DNA from 4 places in the Shewanella sp. SM20 genome. Region 3 is predicted to be linked to each of the others. Evidence: predicted binding sites of a transcription regulator. Region 3 holds the regulator's gene; each other region holds the start of a gene.
What was found. Region 3 encodes LexA, which represses DNA repair genes until DNA is damaged. Its sites were predicted from a motif close to TACTGTATNNNNATACAGTA; they were not measured.
Positions count from the first base shown of each region.

Region 1: the regulator LexA is predicted to act here: its motif matches at 1,827-1,846, upstream of recG (ATP-dependent DNA helicase RecG).
Region 2: the regulator LexA is predicted to act here: its motif matches at 1,926-1,945, upstream of recN (DNA repair protein RecN).
Region 4: the regulator LexA is predicted to act here: its motif matches at 2,637-2,656, upstream of dinG (ATP-dependent DNA helicase DinG).

Region 1 is NZ_JAKKRK010000027.1:25,386-30,011, forward strand. It holds gene L5M18_RS12650 (sensor histidine kinase) at 1-1,075, shown strand, start outside; gene L5M18_RS12655 (DNA-binding response regulator) at 1,075-1,671, shown strand; gene recG (ATP-dependent DNA helicase RecG) at 1,863-3,938, shown strand; gene L5M18_RS12665 (DUF3014 domain-containing protein) at 4,142-4,626, shown strand, end outside.
Region 2 is NZ_JAKKRK010000001.1:161,923-166,548, forward strand. It holds gene L5M18_RS00730 (phosphatidylglycerophosphatase A) at 1-100, shown strand, start outside; gene recN (DNA repair protein RecN) at 237-1,895, opposite strand; gene L5M18_RS00740 (AEC family transporter) at 2,024-2,986, opposite strand; gene lldR (LysR family transcriptional regulator LldR) at 3,277-4,176, shown strand; gene L5M18_RS00750 (DUF3319 domain-containing protein) at 4,198-4,431, opposite strand; gene L5M18_RS00755 (YjaG family protein) at 4,575-4,626, opposite strand, start outside.
Region 3 is NZ_JAKKRK010000012.1:28,603-33,228, reverse strand. It holds gene coxB (cytochrome c oxidase subunit II) at 1-699, opposite strand, end outside; gene L5M18_RS07030 (cell division inhibitor SulA) at 1,103-1,615, opposite strand; gene lexA (transcriptional repressor LexA) at 1,612-2,232, opposite strand; gene plsB (glycerol-3-phosphate 1-O-acyltransferase PlsB) at 2,393-4,626, shown strand, end outside.
Region 4 is NZ_JAKKRK010000037.1:47,146-51,771, reverse strand. It holds gene L5M18_RS15585 (DNA polymerase II) at 95-2,542, opposite strand; gene dinG (ATP-dependent DNA helicase DinG) at 2,680-4,626, shown strand, end outside.

The DNA.
Region 1 (4,626 bases), on a different contig from region 3:
AAGCACTCCCCTTCAGCTCGAACGAAAACTTGCTTGGGTGTATTTGATAAACTTAGTGTTTTATCTGATCCCACTTGCCATAAATCCCTATCCAAGCTGGAAAATCGCCCTCAGTTTTGCCGTGTTAATCCCTTTTATTGCCAGTTATTTTTGGACCTATAAGTGCAATAGCCGTAGCGCCTATCTGCCCATTCTCATTATGGTGGCCATAGCAATAGCGATCACACCAATCAACCCAGGCTCTATCTCGCTATTTACCTTTGCCGCCTTCTTCATTGGCTTTTTTTATCCCCTCCGGACCTGTCTGTTGGCTATTGCAGCCCTCATCGGCCTGTTGTTTGCCCTCAATGAGATTTACCACTTTAACAGTTACTACTTTCCGCTTTACGGCTCGGGATTAGTGCTCGGCGTGGGCATGTTTGGTGTCGCCGAACGCAGACGTTATCGACATAAATTGAAAGAACAGCAAAGTGCCCAAGAAATTACCACCTTGGCCACTATGCTTGAGCGTGAACGTATCGCGCGGGATCTACACGACATTATGGGGCATAGCCTATCTTCCATCGCCCTTAAGGCTGAGCTAGCCGAAAAGCTTATCGCAAAACAAGAATATGAACTCGCATCAACCCAATTGACTGAGCTAGGACAAATTGCGAGGGAAAGTTTAAGCCAGATCCGCCACACAGTGTCAGACTACAAACACAAGGGCCTAGAGAGTTGCGTGACGCAGCTTTGTAAATCCTTAAGGGATAAAGGCTTAAGTGTCGAGCTCAGTGGTGAGCTACCCAAGCTAGGTGCAACCACAGAAAGCCAACTGAGTTTGATCCTCACCGAACTCATTAATAATATTCTTCGCCATAGCGGTGCAAGTGAATGCTCTATCCACTTTTCTAAGCAATCAGATCGCCTGCTGCTCGAAGTCAAAGACAATGCCGTGGCCAAACCTTTTATAGAGGGTAATGGCCTCACTGGTATACGCGAGCGTCTCGACAGTTTAGGCGGCAGCTTGAGCTATAATCTCGAACAGGGATATACATTTACCGTCAGTTTACCTTTGCAGGGAGCAACACATTAATGAAGATTTTATTGGCGGAAGATCAAGCTATGGTGCGAGGAGCACTCGCCGCACTCCTCACGCTTGCAGGGGGTTTTAGTATCACCCAAGCGAGTGACGGCGACGAAGCTCTAAGCTTACTCAAACAGCAAAGCTTTGATCTCTTGCTAACGGATATCGAAATGCCCGGCCGCACAGGCTTAGAGCTGGCCACATGGTTAAAGGAGCAACATAGCCAAACCAAGATAGTGGTCATTACCACCTTCGGCCGTGCGGGCTATATTAAACGTGCCATCGAAGCGGGTGTGGGCGGCTTTCTGCTTAAAGATGCGCCCTCGGAAACCTTAGTCAACGCGATTCAACAAGTAATGGCTGGAAAACGAGTGATAGATCCTGAACTTGCCATGATGGCGATTGGCGATGTCGACCCGCTCAACGACAAAGAACGCCGCGCTCTTCGCCTCGCTAGCGAAGGCAAATCCACCTCCGACATCGCCGAAACTCTTTTTATCGCTGAAGGGACTGTTCGCAACTACCTCTCTGAAGCCATAGCCAAACTCAATGCCAGTAATCGAATCGATGCAGCCCGCATTGCCAAGCAAAAAGGCTGGTTGTAATAACACTCACAGTTAACCACGCTTTCAGCCTAATGATATCTTATCAACAATTTTGTGGTCTTAAGGCCACAGAAGGATATTAGCTATGCTTCCAAACAAAATTTGATAACACCCTAATTCCCCTTGAGATTGCCTTACGCTTATTCTCTGTTAATATATGTATAAATTCACAGTGATTGAGTGCTAACGACTTGCAGCAATTGGATCTTGTTCCGATCACCGACCTCAAAGGCGTCGCCAAAAAGGTCGCGGAGAAACTCGCAAAGCTCGGCATCACAACAGTACAAGATCTGCTGTTTCACTTACCCCTGCGCTACGAAGATAGAACCCAAATCTATCCCATTGCCGCCCTCAGCCTAGGCGGTTATGGCACTATAGAAGCTGAAATCCAATCGACACAAATCATCCAAGGCCGCAAGCGCATGCTGGTCTGCAATGTGCGCGACGATACGGGCAGCTTAAGCCTGCGCTTCTTTAACTTTTCCGTTGCTCAGCGTAATGCCATGCAAAATGGTTTGATGATCCGCGCCTATGGTGAAGTGCGCCGTGGTAGTCATCAAGCTGAGATAGTGCATCCAGAATATAAAGTGGTGTATCCCGGTGAAGATGTTCACCTGAGTGATACCCTAACGCCGATTTATCCCACGACTGAGGGCTTAAAACAGGCGAGTTGGCTAAAGCTGACGGAGCAAGCCTTGGTATTGCTGGAAGAGGGTGGCTTAACTGAACTTCTGCCACCACAATTGCAACCTAACAACATCAGCCTTAAACAAGCGCTGCAGACGCTACATCGCCCTCCTGCGGGGATCTCTCAGTTCGATTTAGAGCTAGGTCAACACCCAGCCCAGCAACGACTCGTGCAGGAAGAATTACTCGCCCACAATCTCAGCATGTTACGCCTAAGGCAGCGCAGTAATTTAGATGCCGCTGTCACCATGCAGGCCACGGGGCAGTTGCTCAATCCCTTCCTCGCGGCTTTGCCCTTTAAGCCGACTGGCGCCCAGCAAAGAGTCGTGGCTGATATAGGCAAAGATTTAGAAAAACCGCACCCTATGATGCGCTTAGTGCAAGGGGATGTTGGCTCGGGCAAAACCTTAGTCGCGGCGATGGCGGCATTACAAGCGATTGAAAACGGTTATCAAGTTGCCATGATGGCACCGACCGAGTTATTGGCCGAGCAACATGCAACTAACTTTGCCGCTTGGTTTGAGCCACTCGGACTTAAGGTAGGTTGGCTGGCGGGAAAACTTAAAGGCAAGGCCAGAACCCAATCCCTTGCGGATATTGAATCTGGCGCAGCCCAGATGGTGATTGGTACCCATGCCATCTTCCAGCAGCATGTAGTCTTTAGCAAACTCGCGTTAATTATTATCGATGAGCAACACAGATTCGGCGTACACCAACGCTTAGGCCTGCGGGAAAAGGGCGTGAACCAAGGTTTCCACCCGCATCAATTGATCATGACAGCCACACCTATTCCCCGCACGCTGGCGATGACGGCCTATGCAGATCTCGACACGTCCATTATCGATGAACTGCCGCCGGGACGAACTCCAGTGACCACAGTGGCGATTGCTGATTTACGCCGTAACGAAGTGCTTGAACGGGTGCGTAACGCCGTCATCACCGACCAACGTCAGGCCTATTGGGTGTGTACTCTGATTGAAGAATCCGAAGTGCTCGAATGCCAAGCCGCCGAAGACACAGCCGAAGAACTGCGCCTCGCCCTGCCCGAGCTCAATATTGGCCTAGTGCATGGCAGATTAAAGAGCGCCGAGAAACAGCAAATCATGGCCGACTTTAAGGCTGGTATTATTCATCTACTGGTAGCGACAACCGTGATTGAAGTGGGCGTCGACGTGCCTAATGCCAGCCTGATGATCATTGAAAACCCTGAACGTTTAGGTCTAGCACAACTACATCAACTGCGCGGACGAGTCGGTCGAGGCGCCATCGCAAGCCATTGTGTGTTACTCTACAAGGCGCCGTTGAGCCATACCGCCACCCAAAGACTGAGTGTACTCAGACAAAGCAATGATGGTTTCATCATAGCGCAGAAAGATTTAGAAATTCGTGGCCCAGGTGAAGTGCTTGGCACTAAGCAGACGGGACTGGCTGAGCTCAAAATTGCCGATCTGGTGCGCGATCAAGCTTTGATCCCACACATTCAGAAATTAGCGAGCCATGTAATGGCGCAAGCTCCCGAAAAAGTCGATGCAATTATTTTACGTTGGCTCGGGCACAGACAGCACTATGTGCAGGCTTAGGCCGTAAATATTAAAGGGTAAAGAACGAGGCGTAACATCTGCCTTTACTCGAAATAAATTGTTTATGTTCAGCTAAGCGCTATAGACAAGCGCATGGAAACTTGCAAAATGAACCTGCGGCCTTCAAATAGCCCGCTCTTGCACTTTAATGTTAGCTGCATGTATTCACCAAGTTACCTTGACACTCAAGCGAAGGATATAAAATGCAAGTTAATCAAGATGATAGAATAACACCTCAAGAGACTTCTTCTAGCAGCAATCGCTTTGCGCTTTTTGCGATAGTGCTCGTCGTGCTACTTTCTGCCGGAGGATATTATTACTACAGCGGTGATTCTGACTCACCTAAACTCATCCCTAACGCCCCTATTGTATTGCCTGAAACACCGCCATCTGAACCTATGACGCTCGAAAGTGCGCCAGAGTCTGAAACCACTGAGACGACGCCTGCCGTTACAGAAACGAACACCAATAGCACTCAAACCACTGCAGTGGCAGAGCCTGAAGTTGTCGTAGAACCTGTGCCTGTGCTGGCTGAAAGTGATGCATTTGTGCAACAAAAAGCCCTCGCCATGATCAATAACAATGTGCTGAGTTCTTCGTTAGTGCAGCAAGATCTCGTCCGCCAATTTGTGGTATTCGTGGATAACCTAGCTCAGGGTGAATTAACCCGTAAAGTTAGCCCACTTAA
Region 2 (4,626 bases), on a different contig from region 3:
TGCCAAAGTTCATGGTGGCTTTGGCATTATGATTGACGATGTCTTAGCGGGCGTGTTTTCGTTTATTTGTCTGCAAGGGCTAGTCTGGTGTGTTAGCTAACATTATCGTTAACCCGACATGTTAGTTAGCATGGCCAACAACTACCCCTTAGTTTTTGATATAGCCCCTTAGCTTGTGATATAGAGTGTGTAGATTCAAGCGTTTAGCGACCTCATCCGTTATCTGATCCATACTACTATTGCAGTAGTTCCCTTGCGTTCGCGAGGGTATTGCTGGTGATAGTATCGCCACCTAACAGTCTTGCAAGCTCTTGGATACGCTGCTCACGATCGAGCGATTTCATTGTGGTCTCAGTACTGCCTGCCTTATTAAATTTATCGACGAACATGTGTTGATGACCATTGCCCGCAACTTGCGGCAAGTGAGTCACGCACAGTACTTGGGTCGATTCCCCTAAGCTGCGTAACATGCGGCCCACCACTGCTGCGGTGGGGCCGGAAATCCCGACATCCACCTCATCGAAAATCAATGTCGGTGTGGCAACTTTCTTCGCGGTAATCACTTGGATCCCTAGCCCTATCCGTGAGAGCTCACCGCCAGACGCGACTTTCGAAATCGGTTGCAAGGGTTGGCCAGGGTTAGTGGTTACCATAAATTCGATATTGTCACTGCCATTGGCTGACATTTGCTCGGGGTGGAAATTGACTTCGATCGTAAATTTACCCTTAGGCATATTCAGTTCGTGGATTGACTGAGTCACCAGTTTGTCGAGTTCTTTAGCATAGCGGGCACGGCTTTGGCTGAGCTTTTGCGCATTGCTAAGATAAGCGGCTCTACTTGCCTCGACTTGAAGCTGAATTTCTTCAAGTTTACTTTCATCACTGTCTAAGGTGCTTAGCTCAGCCTTTAATGCTAAATGATGCTCGGCCAGTTTATTCGGGCTAACATGATGCTTACGCGCCAGTTGCATGGCTTTTGATAGCCGTTCTTCTAAATAGGCAAAGTGGGTTGGATCGAGTTCAAGCTTACTCAAATAGTGCTGTAATTCGCCTGCACTTTCTTGCACTTGGATTAAGGCATCATTGAGCATAGTGTTGATATTGCTTAATGCAGGATCGTAGCTTTGCAGGTCTTCGGCGAGGGAAATGACTCGATTGAGCAGCGACTCTATGTTGTTCTCTTCGCCTTCAGTGAGTATATCTAAGCTCGCTTGACAGGTATCAATCAACTCAGTGCCATTGGCTAAGCGTTTGTGCTCTTGCTCAATCTCATCGAACTCATCAACTTTAAGATCAAACTCATCGAGTTCTTCTACTTGATATTGCACTAATTGCTTACGGGCAATACGTTCATGCTGGGAGGCTTCGAGTTGCTTTAGATCGGCCTCAATTTGCTTGCAGCGTTGAAAACTGGCGGCAACCGTATCGATAAGCAATCTGTGGTTGGCATAACTGTCGAGCAGGGTGAGTTGATGTTCACTTTTTAACATTGCATGGTGCGCATGTTGACCGTGAATACCGATAAGCAACTGACCCAGTAATTTTAGCTGCGTCAGCGGCACTGGATTACCATTGATGTAGGCGCGTGAACGGCCATCGCTACCAATAGTCCGACGTAGGATGCACTCATCATCGAGTTCAAGATCGTTATCTTCTAACCAACGTTTTGCCAGTGGAATATCATCCAAGGAAAAGCGGGCGCTGACCTCGGTTTTATTGGCTCCGGGGCGAACACTACTGGCATCGGCGCGATTGCCTAGGCATAGGCCTAGCGCATCGATGGCAATCGATTTACCCGCACCGGTTTCACCTGTGATGCTGGTCATACCGGGGCGAAAATCCAGTTCTAAAAAACGGACGATAGCGAAGTTATTAATGCTGAGTTGGCAAAGCATAGTGAATTCCTGTCGAAAAACATACCAAACCACTGTATTGATAAACAGTATATACTGATTTTATATACAGTAAAGTGGCTTGGGTAAATAATCGGCATTATCGGCAGTAAATATTTTTAATTAACTGATTATGCATAGGTTCTTACTAAACTTTCTAAGATAGGTAAACTGAAGAAAGTGACTAAGGTGCCAAATAGAATGCCTTGAGCACTGGTTGAAGCCTGAGTGTTATAACGCTGGGCGAGTAAGTACACGCTAGCCGCGGTGGGCAGTGCGCTCAAGATCACGCCCATGATCAGGTAGTCACCACTTACGCCAAAACGGTTAAGCATAAAGTAGACGAGTGCCGGTTGGATAGCCAGCTTGAAGAGGTTGATAAGGCTCAGTTCGATAAAATTCTTGGGGCTAAATACGCTGCTATCTTTCTGGTAGCGCATCGCTTTGGCGAGTACCATGCCGATAGCAAATAGGGCGCAGGGGCTTGAGGTATTGCCTATTTGCTGGATCATTAGCGCCAGCCCTGACGGCAGTTTTATCTCTAGCGCCGAAATGCCGACGCCAATTAAGCTACCAATAACGATAGGGTTTTTACCGACCGCCATTGCCATTATGATTAAGGCGTGGTGTTGTCTTTGGGTGTTAGTGGCCAGTTCCATCGAGACTAAGGCGACGGCAAACATCAGCACGGATAATAAGCTGGCAATCGCGGCGGCGACTAAGGCACTTTGCTGCTGCGGAAAGAGGATGATGAGCAGTGGAATACCAATAAATGCCGTATTACCAAAGGTGGCATTGAGGGCTCGAATGGCGGCAACTGCATGCTGTTTAGGGTTAGCAATCAGCGAGAATCCAAGGCAGACAAGATAAGTGATCACCATAGCCGTGCTGTAGCCCGCAATAAATCCCCATTGCAAAATCTCACCAATCGGCTGCTGCGCGAGGGCGATAAGCATGATCGCGGGGAACGCAATATAGTACACATACTGGTTTAGCACTTGATCCGTATCGACGGGCAAGAGTTTTAATTTTTGCACTAGTGTGCCGAGCAACATGATCCCGAAGACGGCAAACAGAGGGGTTAAAATGGTCATTTCCCTCACTCATCCTTACGATTAAATTTGAATAAACTCGCCCACCGTCGTCATTTTACTGTCGCTATGATTCTTGGTGGACAGAGTTACAGCACTTGCTTCTTTTTATGTCACTTTAGAGCCAGATTTAGCGCCAGCGCAGTAAAACTCGCCACAAAATAACATACCATTTCAATCTAAGGCTATTGCGCTATGGTCGTATAAGTGAATAATTCAATGTTTAAAACACAATCACTTAGTGAATTTAGCGTTTTAACGTCAATACCCAATATGTGAAATTAGGATATGCAATGAGTGATGATTTAGGCGCTGAACTACAACTTGTCTATCTTTTTGTGCATTTAGTCAATGCGGGCAGTTTTTCGCAGGCGGCGAAGGAGCTTGATATGCCCATTGCCACAGTGAGCCGCAAGTTAGCTAAATTGGAAGAGAAGCTCGATAAACAGCTTTTTATGCGCAGCACCCGCAAGTTGCGACTGACAGAGGAAGGGCTGGCGCTCTTTCAACGCTACCAGAGCGTGGTTGCTCAATTCGATGAGCTGAGTGGGTTAGGCAGCGATAAACCCGAGGGTACCCTGCGCATCGCGGCGCCGATTTCGATTATTTCCATCGTGTTTATTCAAGCATTGAATGAATTTGGCCGCCTGTATCCCGATATCCGTTTACACATTTCCCAGAGCAATGAGTTAGTCGATTTGATCGACAAAGGCATAGATGTGGCGATTGTTGGCGGGGCTCAGCCTGATTCTTCTTGGGTGTCGAGTACCTTAGGCGAGCTCGACTATTGCCTGTTTGCCACACCAGAATATTTGGCTCAGGCGCCTAAACTTGAGCATCCCGATGATCTTGAAGCCCATCAACTGATAAAAGTCTGGCCGTTGTTTAATTGGCATTTAAAGCATCCAAGCGGCGAGTCTTTTTATTTTAATGGCCCGACTAAGCTCACCCTCACGGACTTACACGGAGCGATTCAGGCTACTTTAGGCCATGGCGGGATCTTGTATGGTCCTGAACTATTTGTAAAACAGCAGATTAAAGAGGGGAAACTTAAAGTATTACTGCCGGAATGGATTGGCGAACAGAGGCGAATTTCGATTTTATATCATCAGCGGAGCCAGCAGCCGCTAAAGGTAAGAGTCTTTATTGAGTTTATGCAGTCAAAGGCGCCAGAGTTATTCTCTATGCGTTGATTTAACGAGGGGAACTGATTTTTAGCGTCTTTTAGGTTTTACCGTGTTTTTGCTCATAGTATTTTGAGTTTGTTTTGCATCTTGCAGGCTGGAGCGTGTCGCGGGCAGTATGCCGAGTTCTAAGAAGTATCCCACTAAACGCCGCAGTTCAAATAAAGAACCGATACGCTGTTGATCTTTGATGGTCAGTTTCCAACTGTCGGTTCGTCCTTCGCTATTGGTTAAGATAAATCCTTGATAAACAATCTTTCTCATTGGAATAACTCAATCTTTATTGATGCTATTTATAGCAACTGGATATCTTTGACGGGACTCGTTGGTGAGGGTGTAAAACGATGATCCCTTTCTTATTCTGCATGGATAATAGGTGCTTGAGTAACCCCAAGCACCCCCATCAATTAAGCGACGCTGATACCGATATTTGATACGCCAGCTTCGATAATGTCTTTG
Region 3 (4,626 bases):
CATAAAACCATGGTCTTTACCGCAGAGTTCGGCGCATTGACCACGATAAATGCCGGGTTTGTCGATGCGAGTCCAGGCCTCATTGATAAATCCAGGGTTGGCATCTTTCTTAATGGCAAAGGCGGGTACCCACCAAGAATGGATGACATCCTCTGAAGTCATCAGAAAGCGGATTTTGCGGTTTATCGGTAGAACGAGCGGTTTATCGACTTCCAATAGATAGTTTTCACCCTTGGTTTCGGTGCCTTCGATTTGTGCTCTGGGTGTTGTCAGTATGCTATAAAAATCAATATCTTGATCGAAATAGCTGTAATGCCATTTCCATTGGGACCCCGTCACTTTTACGGTGAGATCGGCGTTACTGGGATCTTCCATTGCGATTAAAGTTTTTGTCGCTGGAATCGCCATTAAGATCAAAATGATAAATGGCAGAATCGTCCAAGCGATTTCAACTTTAGTGCTTTCGTGAAAGTGGGACGCGACAGCGCCTTTGGATTTTCTGTGGTTGATCATGGCGTAAATCATGACGCCAAAGACCACTAGGCCTATTGCGCAGCAGATATACAAGATGGTCATGTGCAAGTGATAAACCTTGCCACTGATCTCGGTCACGCCAGGGGTCATGTTGAACCGCATGTCTGCGGCGGTCAACGGTGGTGCGAAAAGCACCACGAGTAAACAATACAACAATTGCTTCACAAGACTTCTCCTCTGCCAATTGCGAATAGCAACTACAAAGAAGAGCAACACAGTAAGTCTCAACTCTATGCAAACTCTTCAGTTCCCAAAAAAGCTTTTTTGACTTCAACGTGCGTTGGCGGCTGTTACTTTTAATCAAGTATTGTTACTGCTGGTAATTAGCCACGCTGGCACATACTGCTGAAATAAATCTGTTCTCTATTTTTAGTGGCGCTTCGAGTTCGATAAATACTCGATTCATTGACCACGGAAGGTGATATATCATCACCGACTTAACCAACCATACTTGCTGTTTAAATATTGATCAAGATCACTTATTTATCTAATTATCTGAAAAATTGCCAAAAAAAAGCCTCACATTCATAGGTGAGGCGGCTTTCAAGGTAAAAAATTAAATGAATATTTAGTGTACAGCGCTAAAAAAAGATTGCTGACCGAAGAGATTGCCTTGCTCAATGCGTACGTCGGCATGTAAGTGACTGTTTACGTCTTCAAGCACTATGCCCATAGCTCGGGCACTTTTAGCCACGATTTGTAGGCGTCGATTATCCCGCGCATCTAATGATTGAGTCCAAGTAATGACTGCACTGGACGTACCACTTGTCAGGGCTTTTTCCATCGCCCACAGGGTTTCGACTTCATCTTTAGCATGTACCAGCAAAACTCTATCCATACGCACACCTGCGCTGGCAAGCATTTGCTTGTAGCCAATACTTGGTGGGTTGATGAGCACTAACCAACGGCCCTGTTGGCTTAACTGAGCGAGTTGTGCACTCAGATGAATTAATTCTTGGCGACCTTGAGTCTTAGTTGGCATACAGGCGATAGGCGCATGGTGCCAGTCATAGTCGGCATCACGGACTTCATCGAGCCACAAGCCCGGATGGCGGGGGGCATTGCCAAGTAGTTTATTCATAGCCAATCTCCATTACGGATCACACCGACGGCGAGTCCTTCAATTGTTAAACTTTGGAAGCCTAAATCCACTTTAATCGGGGAGTAATCTTCATTTTCGGCATGTAGATAGACCACATTACCTTTTTTTTCGAAACGTTTAACAGTGACATCGTCATCGACTCTAGCGACAACCACTTGACCATTTCTAGCTTGTTCTACTTTATGAACTGCCAGCAAATCACCTTCGAGAATGCCGATATTCTTCATGCTGTCACCCTTTACTCGCAGTAAAAAATCGGCGGCGGGATGGAACATGCTTGGGTCGACTTGGTAGTACTGTTCAACATGTTCTTGGGCGAGGATAGGTTCACCTGCGGCCACTTGGCCGATGAGCGGTAAACCTGTTTCAGTCAAATCTTCGATTTCCGCAGGCAGACGAATGCCTCGAGATGTGCCTGGCATGATCTCAATGCAGCCCTTTTTTGCCAACGCTTTAAGGTGTTCTTCAGCCGCATTGGCGCTCTTAAAACCTAAACGGGTTGCGATTTCTGCCCGAGTGGGTGGCATGCCAGTATCGGCAATATTTCGTTTAATTAGCTCTAAAATTTCAGCTTGGCGTGGCGTCAAAGGTCTCATGGTGTTTCCTGTTTTTCTATACAGTTACTGTTAGTATATACAGTATTATTTGCAGCGCAAGTATTAACCACTTTTTAGCTATGTTGGAGAGAATTAGCGAATATTGCCCATAGTCTGGTATTCTATCGGGCTAGTAAACGCACTTAATTGCATAAGAATAATGCCTAAACACGACTCTCTTTGGTTGAAATCATTACGTTGGATCCAAAAACACTTAGTGCACACTATTGTGGTGCCTCAGGATCCCTTTGCCGATCTGAATCTGGATGCTTCCAGACCCCTTGTTTATGTGATGAAAACTGAATCCCTTAGTGACATAGCTGCTTTGAGCGAAATAACGGCTAAGTTAGGTTTACCAAGCCCTTATGAGCCTCTAGTGGCTAATGGTGTGACTGCGCCTCGGGTTGTCTGTCTTCAAGGACGTAAGCCACTGTTTGGCGAACGTGCTGGTAATGAGCCTTTCCTCGAATGCTTTATGCGTTTGTTAGCCGTGCATAAGGAACGTCCTGAATTGGATATTCAACTGGTGCCCGTGAGCTTGTATTGGGGTCGCACGCCAGGGAAAGAAGACGACACTATGAAGGCGGCCGTATTTGAGCGGGAAAACCCGACTTGGTTGCGCAAGTGCTTGATGATTCTGTTCTTAGGTCGACATAACTTCGTGCAGTTTTCGAATGCCGTATCCCTGCGTTACATGGCTGACGAACATGGCACCGACATGGGGATTGCCCATAAGTTAGCACGGGTTGCGCGCGTGCATTTCCGTCGTCAACGTAAGGTAATGACAGGGCCTGTGCTGCCAAACCGCCAAGCACTGTTTCATTCGTTACTCAAATCTGAGTCGCTGCGCAAAGCGATTCAAGAAGAAGCCGCCAGTAAAAAGATTTCTGAGACCCAAGCGCGCGAGACGGCTATTGAGTATCTCGATGAAATCGCTGCCGATTACTCAGACAGTTTAGTGCGTATTGCCGAGCGTTTTTTAACTTGGCTGTGGAACAAGCTTTACAGCGGGATCAACATTAAAGGCGCCGAGCAAGTTCGGCAGTTACACCACGATGGCCACGAGATTGTTTATGTGCCTTGCCATCGCAGCCACATGGATTACCTGCTGTTATCGTATATTTTGTATTATCAAGGCATGGTTCCGCCGCACATTGCTGCCGGCATTAACCTCAATTTCTGGCCCGCGGGACCTATGTTCCGTCGCGGTGGTGCCTTCTTTATCCGCCGTAGTTTTAATGGCAATAAGCTGTACACCGCAGTATTTCGTGAGTATTTAGATCAGCTGTTTGCTAAAGGTTATTCGGTGGAATACTTCTCCGAAGGTGGCCGTTCACGTACTGGCCGTCTGTTGGCGCCGAAAACTGGCATGATCGCCATGACGATGAACAGTGTGCTGCGCGGTATCGAGCGTCCAGTCACGCTAGTGCCTGTGTATTTAGGCTATGACCATGTGATGGAAGTGGCGACGTATCATAAAGAGTTAAGTGGTAAGAAAAAGAAAAAAGAATCTGTGTGGCAGGTGTTTGGTGCGATTCGCAAACTTGGTAATTTCGGCCAAGGTTATGTGAACTTTGGCGAGCCGATTACTCTGCAAAACTTCTTAAATGAGCGCGCGCCAAACTGGCGTACTGAGTTGGCCGATGATCCTGAGCAAAAACCAAGCTGGTTAACGCCAGCGGTAAACGTGCTGGCGAATCGAGTGATGACGAATATTAACGATGCGGCGGCGGCGAGTTCGGTGACCTTGACGAGTTTAGTGTTGTTGGCCACAGATCAAAATGCCTTAGAGCGCAGTCTGCTGGAACGTCAGCTTGATCTGTATCTGACTCTACTCAAAAAAGTGCCTTACACTACTTATACTTCGGTTGCCGAAGGTGATGGTAAGCATTTAGTGCAGCAAGGTTTAGAGCTGAACAAGTTTGTTGTTTGCGCCGATCCTTTAGGTGAAATTGTGTCTATCGAGACGAGTCAGGCAGTGTCTATGACTTACTATCGTAACAATATCATCCACTTATTTATTGTACCGTCATTAATTGCGAGTTGTTTAACGCATAATGAGCAGATCCCGCGTCAGCAAGTTGTGTCAATCGTTGCCGATTTTTATCCACTGCTGAAAGCCGAACTCTTCATGGGCATTAAGGATGTACCTGCCTATGTCAATCAAGTGCTGGATTTCTTCATTGAACAAGGGTTAGTGGTTGAGACTGATACCTTAACTGTCGTGCCTGAACACACTAGCCAACTATTATTGTTAGCCAGTTCAGTGAGCGAAACTCTGCAACGCTATGCCATTATCTTCAATCTGTTAGCGAACAGACCTAAGATGGAGCGCTCAGAACTTGAGTCTGAGAGTCATCTACTTGCCCAGCGTTTAGGCGCTTTGCATGGCAT
Region 4 (4,626 bases), on a different contig from region 3:
TTAACATCACAAAAACAAACCAGTTAACCTCTACAAAACAGGTTAAAACGCTACATTAGCCACCCTGCGCAACACATAAAGAACATTAAAAACACTATATTAACAGCAACTGCTTTGATGCAATATCCATGTAGTTTAGTTTCATTATCGAAAAAACAGGCTCGGCAATAGGGCCAATTTGCTTATCAATGTAGTATTGGTAATCAATTGGTGACGTTCTGTACAGTAAGGATTCCGGTCCATTTGCAGTAATCAGATAATCAATCTGCGCCCCACGCTTGCCAAAAGAGGCATCTCCTGTTAAGTCGCATAATTGTTGAGCGACTTTAACATGGGGAGAAGATTTAGCCGTGTAATCTTCAATATTGCGTCGCATTCGTTTGCGAAATACCAAATCATCATCCAACTCACCATCAAGCAGCTTTTCAAACACACTGGCCAAATAAACACGGATATCCCTTTGGTTAAACATCCGTTCATAGAGTGACTCTTGAACTTTGCGCGCTAAAGAGCTCCAATCACTGCGCACTTGCTCCATACCTTTAAAGGTAAGCTCAAGTTCATCGCTCGCATTACGCCACGCGCCAACATAACGTTTTTTACTGCCTTCTAACGACCCTCTTAAGGTCGGCATAAAAAACTGCTCATAGTGGCGTTCAAACTGTAACTCGAGAAAACTCTCAACTTGATGATCTTCACCGATCTTAGCCTGCCACTTAGCATTAATTTCCCGCGCCAGAGTGTTACCTAAGGCGTTAATGTCTGAGAGATCAGGCTCGCTACCAAGCCAGACAAAGGTCGAATCCGTATCGCCGTAAATCACTTGATAGCCCATCTCTTCTATCCATGCGCGGGTTTGTTTCATGATTTGATGACCGCGCATAGTGATCGAACTTGCTAACTTTGCATCGTGGAAAACACAACCTTGAGAACCTAAAACCCCATACAACGAGTTCATGATAATTTTTATCGCTTGGGATAAAGGCGCATTGTGCTCACTTTTGGCCTTTTCGCGCTGCTCAGATAATGTTTGGATAAGCTTAGGTAAAATGGGCTGTTGCCGACTAAAACGCCCACCGAGAAACCCCGCAACACATTCAGACTCGGGCAATCGCAAACCTTCAATTAATCCCTTAGGGTCAATCAAAAAGGTACGAATAATGGAGGGATACAGACTTTTAAAATCGAACACTAAGATGTGCTTATAAAGTCCCGGTACAGAATCCATCACATAGCCGCCGGGGCTTTCGATCCCATCACTCGCAGGAGCATAGGGTGCGACGTAACCTGCTCGATGTAGATGGGGTAAATACAAATGATTAAATGCCGCCACCGAAGCCCCTACCCGCCCCAGTTCTAAACCTGTCAGTTCGGCACGCGCGAGGGCAAAATCCCACAATTGAGTGTGAGTAAAAATACCCCACACTAGGCGGCTATCGGTAAGATTGTAATGCGCTAAGGCTTGTTTATCGGTCTTAAACAGCTGATCAATTTCTTCAACGCGATTATCCACGTTATGAATGGCCTTGCCTTCACCCAATAATTTCCGTGACACAAATTCTAACGAGAACCGCTCAAAATGATAGAAAGCGGCTTTGAGCCAATCGATACCATCGAGTACCACACGGCCCGGTAAAACTAAGGTTTCTGGCCGAAATTTATTATCGACTTTCCACTCAAGCTTTGCCCCTCCGCGGCCAATGGTGAGCGGAATACGATGTAATAATGCACGGCGTGACAATAGCGCGAGGTCAAAACTCACCACTGACCAACCTATGACAAAGTCAGGATCAAACTCATGGAACCATGCGATTAATCGATGAATGAGTGCAGCTTCATCGGCCACCCATTCAATATATTCGGGAGAGTTTGATTCAGCCTCACCCACCATAATCACTTTTTCATAAGTCTGCTTGAGGCTATCTTGCTCACCGTCTCGGCCACTATCTTGACCATATAGTGCAACCGAATAGAGTAAACCCTCAAAGCTACATTCAAAATCCAGTGAGATACAGCGCAAATGTACAGCCGTTAAAGGGGCAATACTCTTAGCACGCTCGGCGATAAACACAGGCAGCGAATTAGCCTCAAAACTGTCGCTAGTCGGCGCGTGTATGTTACTCGGCGCAGAGAAATGCCCTAAAAACGCCACATCCAGTGCCACAAACCGCTCGATTAAATAACGCTGTTCAGGGCGAATATCGGCTTCAAATAAGGGGATGTCGGCATCTTTAGCGATGCGCTGTAAGGTACGTAAGCTGTTGCTCGATTTAGCATAAACACCACTGACTGCGCCGCCTTTAAAGCTTTTGAGCGCTAACGGTACAAACCGCAATGCTTGACCCGGAGTTTGCAACTGCAAAGCCGTGACATCAGTTTGATGACAAAAACAAATGTGTTCAGTGCCTTGCACTTCCACCAGCACAGGGCCTTGGGCGGTAGCCAGATAATACTGCAACACTAAACTCCCATGACGATGAATCGCATGGCGTGTTAAGACTCGACCTTGTACACTAACGGCCGCGGTAGCCTCTGACTTCATCGCATGGGTTCCCAAATCGCATAGCTAGTCAATTTAGATGGTTTCTCAATTTAAATGCCGCCAAATGGCAGAAAAGTTTCTTAGGCTATGCAATCACTGTTATTATGTACAGCATTAATTCGATAAAGTAGTGACGCATGTTACCTGACAATGTAAAAACCCAGATCCGCGCCATCTATAAGGATATTGCTACCGCCTTGCCTAATTTTAGGCCGCGCCGCGAACAAAACTATATGGTGGCGGAAATCTCTAAGACCCTCGCCGGCGACTATGATAAAGATAGGCGCATAATTGTGGTCGAAGCAGGCACTGGGATCGGTAAATCATTGTCTTATATCCTCGGTACCATTCCACTGGCATTAGCAAGCAAGAAAAAGGTCTGCATCGCTACCGCAACCGTCGCTTTGCAGGAGCAATTACTGCATAAAGACTTGCCCTTCTTCCTTGAGCAATCCGGCTTAAATTTCCGCTTTGGCTTAGTTAAAGGTCGACAACGTTATGTGTGTCTATCGAAACTGGCGATGCTCATCGGTGACGACAACAGTACACAAATGGCCATGTGGCAAACTAAACCAGACAATAGCCAAGTGGCTATGATGCACGGCCTGTTAAAAGACTATAACGAAGGTCGCTGGAACGGCGAAATCGACACCTTAGCCGTGCCGCTGCCCGATCACCTGTGGCAACAAATCGCCTGCGACAAACACAGCTGTCATCGCCAAGTCGCCAGCCACAGAAATTGCCCGTTCCATAAAGCCCGCGAAGATGTCGATACTTGGGACGTACTCATCGCCAACCACAGCTTGTTATTCGCCGATTTAGAGCTAGGTGGCGGCGTGATTTTGCCCAATCCCGAAGACGTGTTTTATGTTATCGATGAGGCACATCACTTACCCATTGTGGCGCGGGATTTCTCCAGTGCGCAGGCCACGCTGAGGGGCGCCTGCGACTGGCTCGAAAAAATTGGTAAAACCTGCGCTAAGTTACAAAACCAAATAAAAAGCAACAATATCATTGCCCCCGCGCAGGCGATGCAGGATCACTTAGGCGATCTTATCGCCCAGCTCAATCAAGTGGCCCACTATTGCGATACTCAGACCAAACACTTTGCTAATCCTGAAAACCGTCTGCGTTTTGAGCACGGCAAACTGCCGGACTCATTACTCATTCTGGCTGAAAACCTTGCAGTGACCTCTAATCTTGCCCTCAAGCAGTTTAATAAAATGCTGTCACTGCTGGCAGAGGCGATTAAAGATGGCGACATTCCTAAACATCAATCCGAAGCACTATTAGCCGAAACCGGATTTATGCTGCAAAGGCTCGAAAACCTGCAGAAATTGTGGAGGATGATGGCCAAGGAAGATAAGCACAAAGGCGCACCTATGGCGCGCTGGGTCGAACTCATCACAGGTAAACAAGTGGATTATCTGTTTAGCGCCTCGCCGATTGAAGTCGGTTTTATGCTGGAATCTATGCTGTGGCAAAAGGCCGCAGGCGTAGTCTTATGTAGCGCCACGCTGCGCGCACTCAATAACTTCGACCATTTCGTACATCAGGTGGGGTTATCACTCAACGATGGCAGTCGTTATTTAGCCTTACAGTCGCCCTTCGATTACCCCAATAATGCGACTCTTTATTTACCCAAAATGCGCACTGAGCCGACGGATGATGCCTATACGGCTGAACTTGCCGAACAAATCATCACCCTTATTGAAGGTGAAATGGCAACCTTAGTGCTATTCGCCTCCTACTGGCAGATGGAAAAAGTGGTTGAATTACTTGAAGGTAAACTCACCACTGAGCTACTTATCCAAGGCAATGCGCCACGGCAACAATTGTTAGAAAATCATAAAGCTAAATGCGATAAAGGCGAACCAAGCATCTTGTTTGGCACCGGCAGTTTCTCCGAAGGTCTCGACTTGCCCGGTGATTATCTGACTAACTTGATCGTCACTAAACTGCCCTTTGCCGTACCAACCTCGCCCGTTGAGCAAGCGCATGCAGAATATGTCAAAGTCAAAGGCGGTAATCCCTTCTTACAACTGACGATCCCAGATGCTTCACGTAAGCTTATTCAAAGTTGT